One region of the Streptomyces platensis genome, then DNA from elsewhere that is predicted to be linked to it. Evidence: riboswitches for the same ligand, from Rfam matches in the RefSeq annotation. Region 1 holds a riboswitch; the other holds the start of a gene.
The links. A riboswitch is a leader RNA that binds a small molecule or an ion and turns the genes downstream of it on or off. The one in region 1 is predicted to bind glycine.
Positions count from the first base shown of each region.

Region 2: it holds a riboswitch for glycine, as region 1 does, so the genes downstream of both, gcvP (aminomethyl-transferring glycine dehydrogenase) here and gcvT (glycine cleavage system aminomethyltransferase GcvT) in region 1, are expected to answer to the same signal.

Region 1 covers NZ_CP023691.1:6,098,298-6,101,695, forward strand. Annotated here, with positions in the region: gene glyA (serine hydroxymethyltransferase) at 1-272, opposite strand, end outside; gene gcvH (glycine cleavage system protein GcvH) at 399-776, opposite strand; gene gcvT (glycine cleavage system aminomethyltransferase GcvT) at 901-2,028, opposite strand; glycine riboswitch at 2,062-2,179, opposite strand; glycine riboswitch at 2,180-2,275, opposite strand; gene CP981_RS27160 (AAA family ATPase) at 2,574-3,221, shown strand; gene CP981_RS27165 (enhanced serine sensitivity protein SseB) at 3,310-3,398, shown strand, end outside.
Region 2 covers NZ_CP023691.1:1,184,434-1,187,831, forward strand. Annotated here, with positions in the region: gene gcvP (aminomethyl-transferring glycine dehydrogenase) at 1-1,905, opposite strand, end outside; glycine riboswitch at 2,093-2,189, opposite strand; gene CP981_RS04885 (PRC-barrel domain-containing protein) at 2,304-2,687, shown strand; gene CP981_RS04890 (DNA polymerase IV) at 2,597-3,398, opposite strand, start outside.

The sequences.
Region 1 (3,398 bases):
GCGGCCTCGGCACCGAAGAGCGCCTTGATGCGGTCGATGGCGATCTGCTCGACCACGTCGACGTGCTCACAGCCGCCGTAGTAGCGGCGGCCGGGGTAGCCCTCGGCGTACTTGTTGGTGAGGACGGAGCCCTGGGCCTCCATGACGGCGACGGGGGCGAAGTTCTCCGACGCGATCATTTCGAGGGTGGACTGCTGGCGGTGGAGCTCGGCATCGACGGCGGCGGCGACGTCGGGGTCGAGCTCATGGAGGGAGCTGTTGAGAAGCGACATGAGAGTTCCTGGGGAGTCAGGGGCGCGAGGGGCCTCTCCGGACGGGGTCCGGGGGAGCTTCCGCGCGGGCGGTGGCGGTCGGGGCTCCCGTCCGGGCGGGCCCGGGAGCGGGGGAGAGCCGGGGGCTCAGCTCTGGATGAAGGCGGCGTACTCGTCGGCCGAGAGCAGGTCGCCCGGCTCGCCGCTGATCTTCACCTTGAACAGCCAACCGCCCTCGAACGGGGCGGAGTTCACCAGCGAGGGGTCGTTGACGACGTCCTCGTTGATCTCGGCGATCTCACCGTCGACGGGCGAGTAGAGGTCGCTGACCGACTTGGTCGACTCCAGCTCACCGCAGGTCTCGCCCGCCGCGACCGTGGCACCGACCTCGGGGAGCTGCACGTAGACGACGTCGCCGAGCGCGTTGGCCGCGTGCTCGGTGATGCCGACCGTCGAGACGCCGTCCTCGGCGCCCGACAGCCACTCGTGCTCCTTGCTGTAGCGCAGCTGCTGGGGGTTGCTCATGGCTCGATTCTCCTGTACGCGAGGGTGTGATCGTGAAGGGGGGCACCTCCCGGACGAAGTCCGGGGGCACGTCTTGCGCAGTGAGACGCGCGGGCGCGCGCCGCCGCCTGCCGTCGGTGAACGGTTACTTCTGCCGCTTGTAGAACGGCAGCGCGGTGACCTCGTACGGCTCATGGCTTCCACGGATGTCCACGCAGACACCCTCCGTGCCCGCGGTGGCGTAGGCCGCGTCGACATAGGCGATGGCGATCGGCTTGCCGAGCGTGGGGGACGGGGCCCCGGAGGTGACCTCGCCGATGACCGTGCCGTCGGCCGTGACGACCGGGTACCCGGCCCGCGGCACCCGGCGGCCCCGGGCGATCAGCCCGACCAGCTTGCGCGGCGGCCGGGCCTCGGCACGCTCGGCGGCCTCGGCCAGGGCCTCGCGGCCCACGAAGTCCCCGCCGTTGGTGGTCTTCTCGAACTTCACGACCCGGCCCAGACCCGCGTCGAACGGCGTCGTCGCGGTGGTCAGCTCATGCCCGTAGAGCGGCATGCCCGCCTCCAGGCGCAGGGTGTCCCGGCAGGACAGCCCGCAGGGCACCAGCCCGGCGTCCTTGCCCGCCTCGGTCAGCGCCTCCCAGAGGGCGACCGCGTCCGCCGGCCGGACGAACAGCTCGAAGCCGTCCTCACCGGTGTAGCCGGTACGGGCGATCAGCGCCTGCACCCCGGCGACCGTGCCGGGCAGCCCGGCGTAGTACTTGAGACCGTCCAGATCGGCGTCCGTCAGCTTCTTGAGGATGCCGGGGGACTCCGGGCCCTGCACCGCGAGCAGCGCGTAGGCGTCCCGGTCGTCGCGGATCGCGGCGTCGAAGCCGCCCGCTCGCGCGCTCAGCGCGTCCAGCACCACCTGGGCGTTGGAGGCGTTGGCGACGACCATGTACTCCTGGTCGGCGAGGCGGTAGACGATCAGGTCGTCGAGGATGCCGCCCTTGTCCTCACAGATCATGGTGTAGCGGGCGCGGCCCGTCTTCACGCCGCCGATGTTGCCGACCAGCGCGTAGTCGAGCAGGTCGGCGGCCTGCGGCCCGGTGACGGTGATCTCGCCCATGTGGGAGAGGTCGAAGAGGCCGGCGCGGGTACGGACGGCGACATGCTCATCCCGCTCGCTGCTGTAGCGCAGCGGCATGTCCCAGCCGGCGAAGTCGGTCATGGTCGCGCCGAGCCCGCGATGGGTGGCGTCCAGCGCGGTACGGCGGGGGGCATCAGTCATGGTTCCGGGCTCCCAGGCAGGGGTGACAAGACGTTCTCCCCATCTGTCATCGGAACCTGAGAGGTTCACCGGTATCCCGCGAACGGACCCGGTTTGCACCTTGGGTGGAGCCGGCCCGTCAGCCGGGCAGCGGCTCGCTTTTCAGATCTGCCTCGCCCGTGCGGTATAGGGGCCTGAGAGATTCAAGGGAGGACTTGCTCCTTCGGCGCCCCGCCGTGGCGGCCGGGGACTCTCCCGCGCGGGTTCAAGCGGCCGGTATGCAGTTGGCGGTGCACAGGTGAGCTGTGATGTGCACGTGGCGGCCACATCATTGCACGGGATCGCCGGATAAAGGAGCCCCCTCCGCCGCCCCGCCCACGACGTGGGCAGATCGGACAATCGCCTTGATGGGCATTACCTTTTCTTGACACTCTGCGGGTAGGGGACGGACTCGAACCGGACCAGAACGGGCGGGGAGGGCGATCACGGTGCACAGCGAAGCGGCATTCGGGGCGACTTCAGGGGTCGTGCCCCCGGACGTCGTGCCGACGGCGCCGTCCGCCGCCATGTCCCGCACCGGCCGTACGCGGCGGGCCGTCATCCGGCCCGGACGCCGCACCGCGGTCGTGGACCTGCGGGGCGAGCGGCGGCCGCCCGGCGCCACCGAGCTGCGGTTCCCGGCCGGCGACCTGGTGGTGGTCTCCGGGCTGCCGGGCAGCGGCAAGAGCACCCTGATGCACCGGGTCGTGCCGCCGCTGGACGGGCACGGCGCCGTCGTGCACCGCATCGATTCGCAGGACGTCCGTGAGCGCTGGGAGCACGGCAGGCTGCGCCGGCTGCCGTACGGGCTCTACCGCCCGCTGGTCCGGGCCGCCCACTACCTGACCCTGGGCCGTGCGCTGCGCTCCGGTGACAGCGTGGTGGTGCACGACTGCGGGACGCTGGCGTGGGTGCGCCGCTGGATCGCGCGCGCGGCGCGGCGCGGCGGCCGCGGGGCGCATCTGGTGCTACTCGATGTGGCGCCCGAGGTGGCGCTTTCCGGCCAGGAGTCACGGGGCCGCGGGGTGTCGGGGTACGCCTTCGCCCGGCACCGCGGGGCGGTGGGCCGGCTGGTCGGCGCCGCGGAATCGGCCCGGCTGCCCAAGGGCTTCTGCTCTGCCGCCCTCCTCGACCGGCGGTCGGCGAGAGCCCTGGAGACGGTCACCTTCCATTAGTCGCCGGGCACGCCCCCGCACGCCGCACCGCGCGCCGTCTCGTCTAGGGTCTTTGGCCAGATGGCGCGGTTTGGAACGGGTGGGACGAATGACATTTCCGGAGCAGGGGATACCGCAGCTGGCATGGCCGGCGAACGAGCTCGAAGAGGTGCTGTCCGCGTCGGTCGGACACCCGGG
Region 2 (3,398 bases), 4.9 Mb from region 1:
ATCGTCCGTGTCGACCTCGCCGTCCTCACCGGTCTTGACGACGACGACCTTCATTCCGGCCATCACGGCGCTGGCGGCGTTGGTGCCGTGCGCCGAGGACGGGATCAGGCAGATCGTGCGCTGCTCGTCGCCGTTGGCGCGGTGGTAGGCGCGGACGGCCAGCAGACCGGCCAGCTCGCCCTGCGATCCGGCGTTCGGCTGGATGGAGACCTTGTCGTAGCCGGTGACCGTGGCCAGCCGCTCCTCCAGCTCCTGGATCAGCGTGAGGTAGCCCTGGGCCTGCTCGGCCGGCGCGAAGGGGTGCAGCTGACCGAACGCGGGCCAGGTGACCGGCTCCATCTCGGTCGTGGCGTTCAGCTTCATCGTGCAGGAGCCGAGCGGGATCATGCCGCGGTCCAGCGCGTAGTCCTTGTCGGCGAGGGTGCGCAGGTAGCGCAGCATCGCGGTCTCGGAGCGGTACTCGTGGAAGACCGGGTGGGCGAGGTAGTCGTCGTGGCGCAGCAGCCCCTGCGGCAGCGCGTCGGCGGCGGCCGCGTCCAGCTGCTCGACGTCGCCGGACACCCCGAAGGCACCCCAGACGCCGGCCAGCTGCGCCCGCCCGGTGGTCTCGTCACAGGCGATGCCGACCAGGTCCGCATCGATCTGCCGGAGGTTGACACCGGCCTCACGGGCGGCGGCGACGACCTCGGCGGCCCGGCCGGGCACCCGCGCGGTCAGCGTGTCGAAGTAGGTGCCGTGTGCGATCTCCACCCCGCCGGCCCGCAGGCCCTCGGCGAGGACCGCGGCGTAGCGGTGGGTCCGCCGGGCGATGGTCCGCAGGCCCTCGGGGCCGTGGTAGACCGCGTACATCCCGGCCATGACGGCGAGCAGCACCTGCGCGGTGCAGATGTTGCTGGTGGCCTTCTCCCGGCGGATGTGCTGCTCACGGGTCTGAAGCGCCAGGCGGTAGGCCTTGTTGCCGTCGGCGTCGACGGAGACGCCCACCAGACGGCCGGGGAGGCTGCGGGCGAACTGGTCACGGACGGCCATGAAGCCGGCGTGCGGCCCGCCGAAGCCCATCGGGACACCGAAGCGCTGGGTGGTGCCGACGGCGATGTCCGCACCGAGCTCACCGGGCGAGGTGAGCAGCGTCAGGGCGAGCAGATCGGCCGCGACGGTGACGATCGCACCCAGCTCGTGCGCCTGCTCGATGACGGCGCGGGGGTCCCGCACCGCGCCGGAGGCACCCGGGTACTGAAGCAGCACACCGAACACCCCGCGCTCGGCGATCTCGGCCGGAATGCCGTCGGACAGATCCGCGACCACGACCTCGACGCCGGTGGGCTCCGCACGGGTCTCGATCACGGCGATGGTCTGCGGCAGACAGTCGGCGTCGACCAGGAACACGCCCTGCTTGACCTTGCCGACCCGGCGGGAGAGCGCCATCGCCTCGGCGGCGGCGGTGCCCTCGTCCAGCAGTGAAGCACCGGAGGTGGGCAGTCCGGTCAGGTCGGCGACCATCGTCTGGAAGTTCAGCAGCGCCTCCAGGCGGCCCTGCGAGATCTCCGGCTGGTAGGGCGTGTACGCCGTGTACCAGGCCGGGTTCTCCATGACGTTGCGCAGGATCACCGGCGGGGTGAACGTGCCGTAGTAGCCGAGACCGATCATGGACGCCAGGACCTCGTTGCGCTCCGCCAGGTCCTTCAGCTCCTGGAGCACCTCGGCCTCGGTACGGGCCTGCGGCAGGCCGAGCGCCTCGGCGCTCTTGATCACATCGGGTACGGCGGTGGCGGTGAGCTCGTCCAGCGACCCGAATCCGATGTGCGCGAGCATCTTCGCCTGCGCCGCGTGATCGGGACCGATGTGCCGGCGCTCGAAGGGGGTGCCGCGTTCCAGCTCGGTCAAGGAGATGCGATTGGTGGTCATCTGCGGGGGCCTCCTGGTCGGTACGACCTACGAGGGGCACCACGGCACGGGTGCCCGGACGGCCTCCCCCTCTGTCATTCAACCTGAGAGCTTCACCGGCCCGCGCATGGCGGTCCGGCTTTCACCGTCGGTGAGGAGGGGTCCCGGCACTGTGGCTTCCGCGGCCCGCCCTGCTTTCCAGAGTGACCTCGTCCATGCGGTACGTGTGCCTGAGAGATTCCGGGGAGGATTTGCTCCTTCGGCGCCCTGGTCGCGAACGACAAGGACTCTCCCGCACGGGGTCTGCGGCCATTCGCCAGCCTACCAGCGTGGCTCTCGAAGGCTCCTTCGAGTGGCCGGGGCATGAAATGTGCCGTTTGGTAGTTGTCAGAGGGCAGTTGCGACCAATTGGAGGGGCCGTGCAAACCGATATCGATCCCCGAAGCCTGATCGGCCGCAAAGCGTTCGACCGCAATGGCGCGAAAATAGGGACCATCGACGAGGTCTACCTCGACGATGCGACGGGGGAACCGGAGTGGGCGGCCGTGCGCACCGGACTCTTCAGCCGGGATGCGTTCGTCCCCCTGGAGCCCAGCAAGATGGTCGGTGAGGGCCTGCACATCCCTTACGACCGCAAGCTGATCAAGGACGCACCGGACTTCGGCGTGGGCCGCCATCTCTCCCCTGAGCAGGAACTTCAGCTCTATCACCACTACCGACTGGATATTTCTTCCCCGACCGACCCGGTGTCCCCCGGCTCCGGCGACAAGAACTTCGGCAAGATCGCCGGCTCGGACGACTGACCGTCGGCCGGCGCCCCGCCCACCAGCGGCAGGGGCTCCCCCGGCCGCAGCGCCGGGTCCTCGACAGCAAAGGTCCGCACCCTCCCCGGTGCGGACCATGGCGTTTCGAAGCGGACGGTCACTCTCCCCACCCCGCTCCCCTGCACCCAGCCCGCGCCGAACTCGTCGTGGACCACGTCCAGCCCCGGATACCAGCGCCGCGGCCGCTCCTCCTCGGCCTCGTGCGGCTCCCGCTCCCCGTCGGCCTGCTCCACGGCCGCCGCGGTCGCGGCCTCCGCCGCCTCCCGCTCCGTCGCCAGCTGGGCGAACAGATCCTCCTGTGTGAAGTCCGCCAGCCCGCTGACACCCACACCCAGCAGCCGCACCCCGCCGGTGGTATCCACCGTCTCCAGCAGGCGCACAGCGGCCTCCCGTATCACCGCCGGGTCGTCGGTGGGCCCCCGGAGCGTCTCGGACCGGGTCAGCGTCGAGAAGTCGTAGTTACGCACCTTGATGACCACCGTGCGACCGGAACGCCCGGCCGCCCGCAGCCGCTGTACGCAGCGGTCCGCCAGCCGCAGCACCTCGCTCCGCACCCGCGTCCGGTCGGTCAGATCGACCTCGAAGGTGTCCTCGACGGAGATGGACTTCGCATCCCGCTCGGCCACCACGGGCCGGTCGTCCTGCCCCAGCGCCATCGCATACAGCCCCGCGCCGTGTGCCCTGCCCAGC